2 regions of the Paenibacillus sp. J22R160 genome follow, and region 2 is predicted to be linked to the other one. Evidence: riboswitches for the same ligand, from Rfam matches in the RefSeq annotation. Region 2 holds a riboswitch; the other holds the start of a gene.

Region 1 (7,595 bases), on a different contig from region 2:
ACTCATAACACCCACACACGCTCCACCTCAAACTCCGGCAATCTTCCACTCACACACATAATTTCCCACAATGTTACGATAGGATGTCCATAATCTTGCGGTACATTTAGGTTGTAAGGGAGAGACACTCACCTACATACCCCAAAATTGAGAGGAGTTTTCTACTATGAAAACACAATGGAAACGTCGCGCAAGCCAAGCTAGTCTGCTAGCTTTTATGGTAACAATGGCTTTCGGAGCTGTCGGCGGCGCATCAGCGGCTGACGCTACTACAACGGATACCAAAGCAAGTATCGCTGTCACATCAGCAACTCCGGTGATGGCAACCAGAGCGGTTCAGCTGCACACAAGCTCAGGCCTACTGCTGCAACCAGCTCACGAGCGCAATTATTTGAAGCTGCTGGTGAGCACCTACGCTCCAGAGAGCTTGGCTGAATGGAAGCAAGCGTTAGAGGATCGGAAACAAGCTGAGAGCGAGATGCCGAAGCCTGCATTTGCCAAAACAATGGTGATCAAAGGCACTGCTGCTGCAATTCCGACCTCACCGGGTACTTTTGAGAATAAAATCTTCAAACTTGATCCTGCTCAGCCGGCTCCAACTTTACCTGATGGTGAAGCAGCTCAACTAGTTCCAAGCAAAGAAGCAAAGATGCTCACTATTATCAAAGACGGCGTGGAAGCTGCAACCACTATCCAAGCACTACCACTTGAGGGAACAGCTATCTCTGGTGATATAATTAAAGCAGAACCATCCGAAGCATTCAAACGCCAGCAAAAGCTAACCGAAGCTGTAGAAGCTGACGATGCAGCTGCCATTCAAAGCCTGCTGCCTGAGCTGCTCACGGATTACAAAAAAGAAACGGAATCGCTGCGCAACCTTGCCAAAACACTGAAAGAACATGCTGCAAAAGCAGACGAGAAAACAGAAGAGAGAGCTGAAGAATCTAAATAACCTTTTAAATAGATAAAAAGCAAGTTGACCTTCCGGTGGACCGAACGCAAAATGCTGCGAACGGCTCCACCTTTTCCCCATAGCTGAGTAGAAAGAAGGAGAATTATATATGTATCGCATTTATTTAGTGGAAGATGAAGAGCATCTGAGGGGCGTTCTCGCTGCCTATTTGGAGAAAGAGGGGTGGCAAGTGCGTTCGTTCGCTGACGGGACCTCGGCAAGATCCGCCATATCCGAGCGGCCGGACTTGTGGGTCCTCGATATCATGCTCCCGGGGGTAGACGGCTATCAACTCATGCGCGAGATTAAGGCGGATCAGCCAGCGCAGCCCGTTATTTTCATATCAGCGCGAGACGCGGATATCGATCGGATCATTGGCCTAGAAATGGGGAGCGACGACTATTTGGCCAAGCCTTTTTTACCTCGCGAGCTCGTCATTCGCACTCGCAAGCTGCTGGAACGCGTATACGGCGGGCATCCTGCCGGCATGATACCAGCAGGGCTGGAACGCCGCACGAAGCTGAACATAGCTCCCTATCTCATCGATGAGCAAGCGCGCACAGTAACAGCAGAGGATGGCAGCAAACTGGAGCTTACCTCCAAGGAATTTGAGCTGCTGCTATATTTAGTTGGCCATCATGGCCAAGTGCTAGAGCGTGAACAAGTGCTCCGAGCTGTTTGGGGGATCGACTACTTCGGAACTGACCGGGTCGTGGATGATTTGGTACGCAGGCTTCGCCGCAAGCTGCCAGAGCTGCGATTAGAAACCGTATACGGATACGGATATAGGATGGTGAAAGCATGACGCTTCGATTAGGACAATGGCCGCTTGCTATGAAGCTATGGGGGGCATTCGCGGCTTTAACGCTGCTCATTTTCACGCTGCTTGCCGTTCTGCTGCCTTGGACGTTGAAGGGATTTTTTACAGAGCAGCTGTACGATATTCTACTAGATACGCAAAGTGGGCTTCGGATGGAAGCAACGACGTTGACATCGCCTACCCTAACACTGGCTACAAAAGGGATAACCGGGGTAAAAACAGATATCATGACGGATATAAAAACATTAACCCCTGCCGATACGCTACCACTCAGTGTCTCTAAAATTGAAGCCTTACCGGCAACGGCAACGCTGCAGACTAGCGGCACAATCCCTGGCATCCCTCTGGAAGCCTCAATTGCAACGAAGGTGATGTCTCCCTTTACAGCAAATCTGAGCGCGCCAGCCATCCGGCATTTTACGATTATCGGAACCCAAGAGGCACAGACACTTAACAATGCTTTCACAAGCGGGGAGCCCTTCATACAAGCCATGGAGCAGGATGCTTATGCCCAAAAGCTGCCCGTTGCCAAGTACACAACCAGCATTGATAAGAAAAGTATCTTTTATGTGATTCGAAAAGAGGTCGTCCAGGGCCAGCCCGGCTTTATCGTCTCATATGCCTGGGGCAATTACCGCAATGACCTAGTCATGACCATGTTCGGCAGACTTATGTTGATGATGGTTGGCCTCATCGTGATTTCATGGCTGCCCTGTCTCATCATCGCCCGCTACTTCACACGTCCACTCGTGCAGATGGAACGTCACGTTGGACGCATGGCTGAGCGTGATTGGCATGATCCGATTGAAACCGGGCGCAAGGATGAAGTGGGACGTCTTGCCAAAGCCATCGAAGCGATGCGGCAGCGTCTCGTGCGCCAGGACCGCGCGCAGCAATTTTTCCTGCAGCACACTTCTCACGAGCTAAAAACCCCTGTCATGGTTATCCGCAGCTATGCGCAGTCCATCCTCGACGGGGTTTTCCCGAAAGGGACCTTGAACGAAAGCTTAGGCGTCATTCTGAAAGAAGGCGAGCGCCTGGAGAAGCGTATTCGCGACCTGCTGCTGCTCAATAAGCTGAATTATGTCACTGCTCGCGAGAAGCCTTTCCGCTCCTTTAAGCTCCATGAGGTCATCGAAGATGTGGTTGAAAGGCTGCGCTATCGCCGGCCCGAAATCGAGTGGGAGATGGAGCTCCCCCCTGCCACCTTGCATGGCGACCCCGACCAATGGAAGATTGCCTTGGAGAATATGCTCGATAATCAACTCCGCTATGCCAAAAGCGGCATCCGGATTATCCTCACATCGCCAGCAAGTGGCGAGGCCAAGCAAGCTGCAGCCCATTTCTCGCAGCTGCAGATCAGTAACGATGGTCCGCCGCTCGATCAAACGATCGCGGACAGCCTCTTTGAGCCCTTCCGCTCTGGCGGGGACGGCCAGTTCGGGCTCGGTCTTGCCATCGTGAAGCAGATCATGGACCATCACGGCATGACCGTGCGTGCCGCGAACGAGCGGAACGGGGTTTCCTTTTATCTGGAGCCTGGGGGAGCGGCGCAAAAGGATGGTAAGCCCAAGGTGCCGAAGGTTTCCTGAGGCTGCTTGGGGGCTGCTGCTGCGAGAAGCTGGTGGTGATACCGGCGTCGAGAGGCTGGCAAGCAAATAAAGAGGCTCTCCCAAGGTCATCATGTGACAGAGGGAGAGCCTCTTTATTGAGTTTTTGAGACAGCCTCTTCAGATTAACGGGAAATACTACCGCTATTTCGTGAAGTAACGCCAGCTAAAACAAGAATAACTGGAATTTCTCCTGTTAATGGTGGCGATTATGCTAGAAAGCGGAGCTGTCGGAGAAAAATAACGGTTATTTTTCCAGTTAATTGGATTTTCAGACGAGAATTGATTGAAATAACGGGAGAATTTCCCGTTAGGAATCCAATCAAGCTTAACATGGCAAGTTCCTCCCACGTGAAAGGTTCAGCAAAGGGGTCTGAAGCTTAATAACAGCACTTTAAGCCGCTGCTTTGCTCTGATTGCGGCTCATTACCCAGAGTGTCAGCCAAATCACGATGAAGCCAGCGAGCTGGCCTACGGTTAGCTTTTGCCCAAATACAAGCCAGTTCACACAGACGCCAACCGCCGGGAAGGCCAACTCAGCCAAAGTTGCAAAGAATGCCTTGGTCGAGGTCAGCCCCTTATAATAGAGGAGCATGGAGAGCAGGCCCGGGAAAAACGCCTGGAACAGCAGGTTCACAGCTATTAGTGTCAGACCACCGCTCGTTCCGGTTACGTGCCAAGCATCGCCGCTTGCAATAAGGACAACCGTCAGCAATGGAATAGCGAGCAGGAATCTGAGCGAAGTAACGATGGGGAAATCCAGCTTTTTCTGTAATAAGAACTTGCCCATGACGGTCGATCCGCCCCATAATCCAGCTGCAAGGATCGAGAATAAGCAGCTTATCGTCCCCAAATCTTTGAGACCCATCTCTGGCGACGAAAAGCCGAATGTCAGCAAATACGTACCAAGCAGCGCCACTGCAATATAGGTAAAAAATTTAGAAGGCAGCGTCTCTTTGAGCATCACGCGAGCCAGAATGATAGCGAACAAGGGCTGTAATTTCTGTAATAGCAGTATCGCGTTCGCATTGCCGTGCGAGAATGCAGCTGTAAATAAGATGGTCGCAATCGCCGAACCGCCCCATGAGATGAACAGCAAAGCGCCGATGACTCCTAGCGATAGCTTGCCGATCAAGGTTTTACGGTACTTCACCAGTACCGGCAGCGCATAGCAGGCAAGAAGCAAATGCTCAATAAACACGATTTGCGCTGAAGTAAAGCTTTTTAACAGTAAGATCCTGAAGAGTGGGTCGAGCCCCCAGAGCGTAGCTCCAAGTGCCACATACCAAACCCCGCTGATGCCGCCTGAGCGCGTTGAGATCACATTCGCGCCCTTTGTTCCTAGCTTAAATACATTTTCCAATTCAAAAACCTCCCACAATTGAGAGACTTTGAGCCTAGCTCAAAGATCCCTATATGATGTTTTGAATTGAACCTCCTGAAAGAGACAATGCCCCCGCTCTTATACGCAGCGGGGGCATTGACAAACAGACCTGCCAAAACCTAAGTTTTGAACAAGCTGTTATTCATCTTCTCCCATCCGGACTATAACCGTCGGCCTTGGATTCTCACCAAGTCAGTCCCAGCCTGCTTAACAGGCCGGGAGTCGCGGGCTTGAGATACATACGCACGTATCCTCACCGCCGGTAGGGAATTGCACCCTGCCCCGAAGATTCAATTATGAAACTTTATGTTTCACAAGTGTCCTACCAACAGTTCACTTACAAAACATAAGTAATATTATTCATGAATATTAGCACCATAAAATGAAAAAAGCAAGGATTTTTCATTCCCGCTTAAGCTAAGAAATTCCTACTCATTTTCCGATAAATAAAATGTTAGCTTATCATTCATAATCATTCATAGAGGAGGAGACTCATGGACATCTCTGCGCTTTCAATGCCCATAGCCCAGAACAACTTAGCTCAAGCTGTGCAAATACGTGTTCTTGACATGGCTAAAGACCAATCAACACAACAAGCTCAGCAAATGGTTCAAATGATGCAACAAAGTGTTCAACCCAATTTGGGTGGGAATCTGGACATTAGTGGCTAGTTTTACATGTAGGAGAAGGAGAATTAATGATTAATTCTCCTTCTTTTTCTTGTTGCTGCTGACCACAAACTTACTATTGATTCATCTACTTCATTTTAGAAATCGGAATATGGAAATACAGAATCAAGAAAACCACTCCCGTAAAACATAGCAACCACGACCATAACGGTCTCGTAAAATGCAGGCGCAGTCCAATGAACATGAAAACCCAGACGGCAATAGACCACCCAAAATTCCAGTTATTATCATATTCAAGCAAATTTATTAGTAGGAATAGTCCTTCAATGCAGGCAAAAATAGCCGACCAAATGGCGATATAAACGACTTGTTTCAGCGGTCGCGACTTAAAAGGATATTTGTGGAGGTACACCATCACAATGCAGGGAAGATTAGTAAACGCAATTAGAAAATCCGCGATTGTATGATTAGGCGTTACAGCGGTTTTATGAAAAACCCAAAGCGAATAATTATAACTTAGAAGGCTAACGAGAAAATCCACGCAGATGGCAAAAAGAATAGTTGGATAGTAGGTCTTCCAATTTCTCCAATCCCCGAAAAACCAAGCTGCAATTAAGCATAACAAGGCAATGATTACAGGCAGATATGAACCAATCAACTCTGTTATGTGACCCATCACTTAGCTCCATTCCATCAAACTTGCGCTGCCTGCGTTCAAATAGGTGCTCCTGCGGTTATTATTTCTATAATTGTTGATTCATATGAAACAGATACCAATTAACTTACAAATCTGTTTATTTACGCCGTTTTTCGTCTTAGCATCAGCTGTTTCAGGCTGTCCAGATTCGCACAAATCGTACCAGCGATGACGATTATCACGCCCACAGCCGTAACCCAAGTGATGGTTTCCCCATAAAATAGGACCCCCACGGCCAGGGCAATCAGCGGAGAAATGTACAGCCATGTAGCTGGAAAAACCGGATTCGTTTTCGCCACTAACCAATAGAACAGACTGTGTCCCACCATGGAGCCAATCACGATTAAATAGAGCAGCGAGCCTGCCGCCTTTGGAGAGAATAGACTTTGAACTTCCACATGCTCGGTAAACAATGAAAGAATCAGGAGCAGCAACCCTCCGCAGATCATCTGTGCCGCGTTCAGCGCAATCGGCGATGCCTCCGGGAATTGCTGAATGACCTTCTTGGAGTATAGGGCTCCCATACAATAGAACAGTTCTCCGACCAGAATCGCCACGCTCCCGATCACCCAAACGAGGTTCGCGGATACGGCAAGTTGTGGCAGCAATAGGATGATAATCCCTGCAAAGCCGAGTATGCAGCCAAATACCGAAAGCATTGTCGCCTTCAGTCGCAACACGAACGTTTGCAATATGAGAATCATAATGGGTCCAGTAGCCGATAATACAGCCGCAATCCCGGAAGACACATATTGCTCCGCCCAATACAAGGTTGAGAATGTGACAAATGTGAGACCGATGCCCGTAAGCAGCATCTCTTTGCGAAATAAAAGAGCTACGGTAGCTTTTTTGCGCCATAATAACCAACAGAACACAAGCAAGCCTGCAATGAAAAACCTCAAGCCTGCTGAGAAAAATGGCGGTGCTGAGGCATCTACCCCTACCTTGATCGCCAAAAATGTCGTGCCGAAAATTAGACATACAAGCAAATAATTAAAAATAATCATGACTGTTCCCCCTCTTGGTATGTATCATACTAGGTAAGTAACAGAACAGATGTATGATACTAGAACAGTTTTCCAAGGTATGCTTTATGATAGAGTAAACAGAGGGGGGATATGGGATGAAAGCTCCGGGATCATCTGGAAAAGAAGCTAACCTGCTTTTCAGACAGGCTTACGAATATATTGTAACCCGCATGGATCGCGGCGAGTGGCAAGCTCATGACAAGCTCCCCTCCATCCGGCTGCTTGCCCAAGAGCTGAAGGTGCACAGGCTAACCGTTTTTCGCGCCTATCAGCTGCTGAAACAAAATGAGAGAGCTTACGTCAAAGAGAAATCCGGTTACTACGTAAGTCCCAGCAAGACGGAGAAGCAAGTCTCTACGGTGCACGCGGAAAGCAATCGTTCGCTCACAACGTACAGCGCTCTAAAAAACTCCTTGTCAGAAATTCAGCAAATACCTGTCACGTACCAATTCTCGCAAGCATTGATTGATCCCAA
Region 2 (7,595 bases):
AGCTATTACGGATGCGATTAAAGATAATTTTGGACGCAACGAATATCCGCTTCCCGAAATCTGGGTAGAGCCAGGCCGCAGCATCGTTGGCGACGCAGGAACGACCCTGTACACCGTTGGAACAACGAAAGATATTCCTGGTGTGCGCAAATATGTTTCCGTTGATGGCGGTATGACGGATAATCCGCGTCCTGCCTTGTATGAGGCGGTATATGAGGCTATGCTGGCGAACCGTGCTACCGAGGAGCCGACCGAGGTCGTATCCATTGCCGGCAAATGCTGTGAGAGCGGCGATATGTTGATCTGGGATTTGAACCTTCCGAAAGTGAACTCGGGCGATGTGCTTGCTGTGTCTTGCACAGGCGCATATAACTACGCGATGGCAAGCAACTATAATCGTATTCGCCGTCCAGGCGTTGTTTTCGTGAGCGAGGGGCAAAGCGATCTTGTCGTGAAGCGTGAAACGTTCGACAATATTGTCGGCAACGATCTAATTCCTGCAAGAATGAAACAAGTGAGTAAAACTGTTTAAATAGAAAACAGCCTGGAATTCCAGGCTGATTAAGGGCTATCCCTTAGGTCATTCACGACCTGAGGGATAGTTTTTTTATTAGCTGCGGGGATTCTTATCCGGAAAATAGGAAGTTACATAGTCGCGGAAAGCATCTGCCGCTTGGGATAAGTATCGATTGCGCAGCCACGCTAGCTGGAAGGTGCGCTGGCTTACCGGCTCATGGATGCGAAGCAGGTGGGGAGTATTGTCTTTGCGTTGTACGGCAGAAGGTGAAGAAGTGACCAAGGATACGCCCATTCCCGCTTGCACGAGACTGCTAATGGCGGAAAAGTCATTCACATCGCAGATGATTTTCGGCGAAAAGCCGGCTTGCTGGCATAAAGCATCCGTTTTTTGACGAAAGCGATGCCCCTCTTTCATAACAATGAACGAATCTTGAGCAGCTTCATGCAAATGTATGCTTTCGCGACCAACTAACCGGTGTCCGGGTGGGACAGCTAGCCATATTTGTTCTGTCAAAAATGGCCTACTCGCGATTCCTTGGTTTTCAAAATCAGAAGGCAAGCAGAAGGTGATCGCGAAGTCCACTTCACCACTTAGGAGCAGATGCATTTTGGACTCTTCCGAGGTTGATTGAGTTAGCTTGAAATTCACCGTGGGGTGCTCAGCGGCAAAAGAGCCAAACAGATCGGAAAAGCGGCTGATTGCGGTAGTTGCAATGTAAAGCTGGCCATGCTCGAGACCGGCCAAGTCCGCAATTTCGCGCTTGCCTTCTTCCAACAAACCAAGTGCGGCATTCACTTTGACTAAAAAGGCTTTGCCATAGGAATTCAGCTTAATCTGTCTACCCTGCCGATCAAACAATGGAACTCCCAAGTCAGCTTCTAGCCGCGAAATCGTCTTACTAAGAGCTGGCTGCGCGATTCGCAGGATTTCAGCCGCTTTCGTCATATGTTCTAATTTGGCAACCACTTGAAAATAATGAAGCTGCAGCATCTCCATCTTAGGATGTCCCTCCGTATCATTCATATACTCAAGGTTATATATAATTGACATTAGATATATTTTATTTTATGTAAAATACATTCTACAATGAGGGGAGGGCGATAGCAAATTCAGCGGAAGAGAGGGGATCGATAGATGGAAAACTTGAAGATGACAGGGGTAACGGTGTACCAGCACGGAGGGCCTGAAGTATTGCAGGTAGAGACGATGGATCGTCCTTCGCCAAAGGAGGATGAAGTGCTTGTTCATGTACATGCGGTTGGGGTATTACCAGTTGATTGGAAGGGGCGTCAAGGTTTGTTCAAAGCTATACGCCCCACGAAGTTTCCTTATATGCCTGGATCGACTTTTGCCGGGGTGATTGAAGTGGTGGGTGCAAGGGTCACGAAGTTTCAGAAGGGGCAAGCCGTGTTTGGACGCAGCTCCAACGGTGCGTATGCCGAATACCTCACAACAGACGTCCTGCGTATAGCGCTCAAACCGTCTGGCGTAAGCTTCGCAGAGGCGGCAACGATTTCTGGTGGTGCGACAGCAGCCTGGCAAGCATTGTTTAACCACGGGAACTTGCAGAGAGCACAGCGAGTGCTTATACATGGGGCTGGAGGGGGAGTAGGCTCATTTGCAGTTCAGATGGCGGTCTGGGCAGGTGCCCAGGTGATAGGTACCTGCAGCGCTGCCAATGTTGAGCTGGTTAAATCCTTTGGGGCTGCTGAGGTCATTGATTATACTTCGAGTAAGTTTGAAGATATCGTCAGTGAGGTAGATCTCGTCTTAGATACCGTTGGCGGTACAACGCTAGAACGTTCATATGCTGTAATAAAAAAAGGCGGCTTGCTCCTCTCTATTGCAGGGCAGCCCTCGCAGGAGAAGGCACAGGAGCTTGGAATTCGAGCCGAATTTTCCAATGCCTTGCTGCCATCCGAGACGATGGTGGAAATCGCACAGAGGATGGAGGAGGGGCATTGGAAAGCTGTCATCGGCCATTCCTTCCCTCTTCATGCTGTCCGGGATGCACATATCTTCAGTCAAACCGGCCATGGCCAAGGCCGAATTATACTCGAGATGTAGCTAGGTTTGTGAAATGCATGGTTTCATAGTAGAATAAGATATTATTGTCTAAAGGAGTGGACCACAATGGCCAAACAAGCAAAAATTAAACTAGCAGGCGGTGGCGAAGTTCTTATCGATCTTTTCGAAAAAGACGCGCCAAATACCGTTGCCAACTTTGAAAAATTAGCAAACTCCGGTTTCTACAACGGACTTGTTTTTCATCGTGTAATTCCAGGATTCGTCGCACAAGGCGGTTGTCCATCCGGCACAGGAACTGGCGGCCCAGGCTACCAAATTGACTGTGAAATCAACCCTAACAAACATGAGCGCGGCTCCTTGGCTATGGCTCATGCAGGCAGAAACACAGGTGGAAGCCAATTCTACATCGCTTACCAACCGCAGCCTCACCTTGATGGACAACATACTGTATTCGGTAAAGTATCCAAAGGTATGGAATTAGTCGATGCTTTCAAAGGCAGAGATTTGATGGAAAAAGTAGAAGTTGTAGAAGTTTAATTCAAACAGCTAAGCATAGAGAAGAACCTGCTGATAACCATCAGCAGGTTCTTTTTTTGCTTGTCAAAGCTCCATAATAACTTAACACACAACTGAGATTATCTATGTTAACCTGAAATTACCAACAAATAAAAACTAAACACATAACACTTTATACATTATACCCTATGTTTTTGTTGGAATTTATGATCAATGGAGTGAATTAATGATGTTTGCAAGTGTTTTTAAAGGTAAAATCAGGTCGGTTTTGTTCAGTGCTACACTGCTAACAAGCGTGCTTACGTTTGTACCTGCAGCAAGTGCTTCTGTGCCCACCGATCCGTCTCTTCAACTCAAGCTTGATGGAAATCTATTAGACACTTCCCCGAACAATGTGCCAGTCACTTTGCAAGGTTCTCCTAGTTTTGCAGCCGGACGTATGAATCAAGGGATTGGCTTTAATGGAACTTTGCAATACTTAAATCTGGGCAGTACCCCCGCCACGACATTTGGAACTGCCGATTTCACCGTTTCCTTCTGGATACGCTCTTCCGGGGTAACAGGAGATCCATCGATTATTAGTAACAAAAATTGGAATACCGGTGCCAATACGGGTTGGATGGTTTCCCTCCTCTCCGATGGGCGAATCAAATGGAACTTCACACCTCAAGGCAAAACTCGCAGTGACGCTTACATACCCGGAGTGGCTGATAACAGTTGGCACTTCATTACCGTATCTCATCAACGGAACGGTTCGGCCCGACTCTATAAGGATGGCGTCGAAGTAACCTCTGTTGATATCTCACAAAAAAATACTACGATTAATACGACTTACCCCACTGTTGTTGCGCAAGATGGCACGCTTAATTATCCAAGTAAATTAAATGCAAATCTCGATCATCTTCAAATTTTCAAAAGGGCGCTTAGCGCAAATGAAATCAGAGATATGTATCAATCGGCAGCAATAGGCTCCAGTAGCAAAAAAGTGCTTGTAATTGGCATTGACGGCACCCGTCCGGACGCTCTGCAAGCAGCTAATACACCAAATATAGATGCACTTACCGCAAGTGGCGCTTACAGTTTCAACGCAATGGCCAATTCTAACTATACATGGAGTGGGACAGGCTGGTCTACGGTTCAAACGGGTGTTTGGCTGAACAAACACGGCGTAACAAGCAATACTTTCACAGGAAGCAACTTCACGCAATATCCATCCCTGATGGTGCGCGCCGAACAATATGCCTCTAATCTATCTACAAATTCCATTGTTGCTTGGGCACCAATTAACGACAACATAATAGCTGGAATCGACTCGGAACTCAGTGTAACCTCAGATGATTTAGTGAGAGACAACACCGTTAGTTTGATGCAAAACGGCAGTCCGGATTTAACATTCATTCACTTCGATGATGTTGACCATGCTGGGCATACATATGGATTCTCACCTACGATACCACCGTACATGACGGCTATCGAGCAGACGGATGCAAGAATTGGTGCGATTGTTAATTCGATTCATAACCGCAGTACGTACGCGCAAGAAGACTGGATAATCATTTTGACGACGGATCACGGCGGTCTGGGAACGAGCCATGGCGGCAATAGCCTTCAAGAGCGCACGATTTTTGTGATTGTTAGCGGAAATGCAGCGACTCCAGGCTTAATCTCGCCTGCACCGAATCAAACAGATGTCATGATAACGGCCCTTAAACATCTGGGCATCCCAATTAACCCATCTTGGAACTTGGATGGTAAAGCTGTAGGGCTATAATTTGGTTATAAGAACTGAACACCTCCCGCCTTGTAAAGGGTTTGGGGGGTGTTTACTTATAGGGCAAAATCGGGTTGAACAGGTGCAAAAAGAGTCGTTTTTTGTTGGGCGAGGCAAAAAAGGCCTTGCTTTTTCGATGACTGAGTGATAAATTTTTCATAAGTTACTTTTCATATGTGTGCAAACCTTCGGGGCGTGGTGAAATTCCACACCGGCGGTGATTCGACGGCAGGATCATTTATCTGCTAACGATTAGTCCGTGACCCGTTTTGAAGCTAGCGGTACCTGATATACAGCTTCGCTACGGCTGACCCGGTGAGAATCCGGGACCGACAGTATAGTCTGGATGGGAGAAGGAATACGCGAACATTAGATTCGCTATGCATGCTTGTACATTTTTTCACGAGAACAAAAATTCGGCAGGTCTATGCTTTCGCATGGATACGTCGTGCTTGTTTGATTTGATCAAAAATGCAGCAAGTGTGAATGGATGAAGCTTCTTCGTGTTACCTAAACAATCTCTGGCCCCTATCCGATATACGGAGGGGTCTTTTTGCATTCTATTTCAAATTAGCTTGGAAAGGCAGTGAACACACATGCATGTCTTGAATGATGAAGCTTACATGAGGCTGGCTCTGCAAATGGCCGAGAGTGCTCTTGGCCAAACAGGGATTAATCCCGTTGTCGGATGCGTGCTGGTGAAAGAGGGACGTATCGTGGGAATGGGGGCGCATCTAAAGCGCGGACATGGCCATGCTGAGGTTCTTGCCTTGCAGATGGCAGGCGAGGAAGCAAGGGGCAGTACGGCGTATGTCACACTCGAGCCTTGCAGCCACTACGGTAAGACGCCGCCCTGCAGCGACCGTCTCATTGAAGCCGGTGTTACTCGTGTTGTCGTCGCGCGCACCGACCCGAACCCGCAGGTTGCGGGCACGGGGATCGCCAAACTGCGTGCCCATGGCATAGACGTGTCTTTTGGGCTACTGGGAGAGGAAGCCTCAGCCATGAATGAGGCTTTCAATAAATACATTGTCACGCGTATGCCCTTCGTGACACTGAAAACGGCTAGCACGCTCGACGGCCGCATTGCCTCCAAAACAGGCGACAGCAAATGGATCACGTCGCCTGCATCGCGCGCATTCGTGCATACCCTGCGCCATCGGCATCAGGGTATCATGGTTGGCGTCGATACCGTCATCGCCGACGACCCGCGCTTAAGCGCGCGCGGCGACGTACCGGCTGTGCAGCCGGTACGGATCGTCGCGGACTCGCGCTTGCGAGTCCCGCTGGGCGCCCAGGTGCTCACCGAGCAGGAGCGTCAGCCGACGATCCTGCTCGCCACCGCACAGGCGCCCGCAGAGCGGCGTGCCGCGCTGGAAGCGCGCGGCATCACGGTCCTCACCTGCGGGGACGGCCCGCAGGTGGACCTGACGCTCGCCATGCGGCAGCTCGGCGAGCGCGAGATCGGCTCCATCCTCCTCGAGGGTGGAGGCAAGCTTAGCGGCGCCATGCTGGAGCGGCGCCTGCTGGATAAGCTGGTGCTGATGTTTGCGCCGAAAATTATCGGCGGCGGGCAGGCAGCACCCATGAACATCACCTTCGAAGGCTTCGCGAAGATGGATGATGCAATTACGCTCGACCGGTTAAAGGTCGAGCAGTTCGGACCGGATGTATGCCTAACCGGGTATCCGATTTATCAGAGCTAACGAGTGGAGGGCTGTCATGTTTACCGGCATTATTGAAGAAATCGGCCACATGCGCCGCATTCATAGCGTAGGTCAAGCTATGGTATTAACGATTGGTGCGAGTAAAATCCTGGAGGACGTCCATCTGGGGGACAGCATTTCGGTGAATGGCGTTTGTCTGACAGTCATTTCGTTTGATAAGGAATCTTTCTCCGTAGACGTGATGCCGGAAACGTACCGGAAGACGAATTTGCGCAAGCTGCAAGCCGGCACGCGCGTGAATTTGGAGCGAGCGATGGCGGCGAACGGCCGCTTCGGCGGTCACATTGTGCAAGGACATGTGGATTCAACAGCAACGATCATTTCGCGTATTCCAGAAGAAAATGCGGTTGTTTATCGGTTCGAACCAGAGGATAAACACATTTTCCGATATATCATAGCTGGCGGTTCGATCACCATTGACGGGATCTCCCTAACGGTTGTCGATGTCACAGAGCGTGACCTAGCCGTTTCGATCATTCCGCATACACTGGCTCAAACCGTTCTGCATGATAAAAAAGCAGGAGATACGATTAACATGGAATGCGATGTTCTGGGCAAATATATGGAACGACTGCTAAAGTTCGGTCCTGCTGATGCCTCAGAAGGTGGCGGTAAAAAGCAAAGCACACTTACCGCGAGCTTTCTGGCGGATCATGGCTTTATGTAATGGCGGCTAGCTTACAAAGATAGTTTGGTTAGGAGAGGTGAATATGACAGAAATTAAATTCAGTACAATCGAAGAGGCACTGAAGGATCTCAGTTTAGGGAAAATAATTATCGCTGTGGATGATGAAGATCGCGAGAACGAAGGGGATTTTATCGCACTGGCGGATAAAACGACGCCGGAAGTGATTAACTTCATGATCAAAGAAGGCCGCGGGCTTGTCTGCACGCCGATTACAGAAGAGCGGGCTCAAGAGCTTGACTTGCCGCCGATGGTTGCAAGAAATACGGATTATCATGGCACCGCCTTTACGGTTTCTGTAGACCATGTAGATACAAGCACGGGGATTTCTGCACATGAGCGTTCAAG

The links. A riboswitch is a leader RNA that binds a small molecule or an ion and turns the genes downstream of it on or off. The one in region 2 is predicted to bind FMN.
Region 1: it holds a riboswitch for FMN, as region 2 does, so the genes downstream of both, AC58UW_RS16635 (DMT family transporter) here and ribD (bifunctional diaminohydroxyphosphoribosylaminopyrimidine deaminase/5-amino-6-(5-phosphoribosylamino)uracil reductase RibD) in region 2, are expected to answer to the same signal.

Annotation. Positions count from the first base shown of each region.
Region 1 covers NZ_JCAUAU010000006.1:295,167-302,761, forward strand. The annotation lists gene AC58UW_RS16620 (hypothetical protein) at 167-952, shown strand; gene AC58UW_RS16625 (response regulator transcription factor) at 1,062-1,757, shown strand; gene AC58UW_RS16630 (HAMP domain-containing sensor histidine kinase) at 1,754-3,364, shown strand; gene AC58UW_RS16635 (DMT family transporter) at 3,777-4,706, opposite strand; FMN riboswitch at 4,907-5,060, opposite strand; gene AC58UW_RS16640 (YjfB family protein) at 5,261-5,437, shown strand; gene AC58UW_RS16645 (CBO0543 family protein) at 5,523-6,071, opposite strand; gene AC58UW_RS16650 (DMT family transporter) at 6,194-7,099, opposite strand; gene AC58UW_RS16655 (aminotransferase-like domain-containing protein) at 7,216-7,595, shown strand, end outside.
Region 2 covers NZ_JCAUAU010000004.1:459,941-467,535, reverse strand. The annotation lists gene lysA (diaminopimelate decarboxylase) at 1-532, shown strand, start outside; gene AC58UW_RS12915 (LysR family transcriptional regulator) at 611-1,543, opposite strand; gene AC58UW_RS12910 (NADP-dependent oxidoreductase) at 1,655-2,587, shown strand; gene AC58UW_RS12905 (peptidylprolyl isomerase) at 2,654-3,085, shown strand; gene AC58UW_RS12900 (LamG-like jellyroll fold domain-containing protein) at 3,294-4,835, shown strand; FMN riboswitch at 5,016-5,197, shown strand; gene ribD (bifunctional diaminohydroxyphosphoribosylaminopyrimidine deaminase/5-amino-6-(5-phosphoribosylamino)uracil reductase RibD) at 5,432-6,541, shown strand; gene ribE (riboflavin synthase) at 6,558-7,229, shown strand; gene AC58UW_RS12885 (bifunctional 3,4-dihydroxy-2-butanone-4-phosphate synthase/GTP cyclohydrolase II) at 7,273-7,595, shown strand, end outside.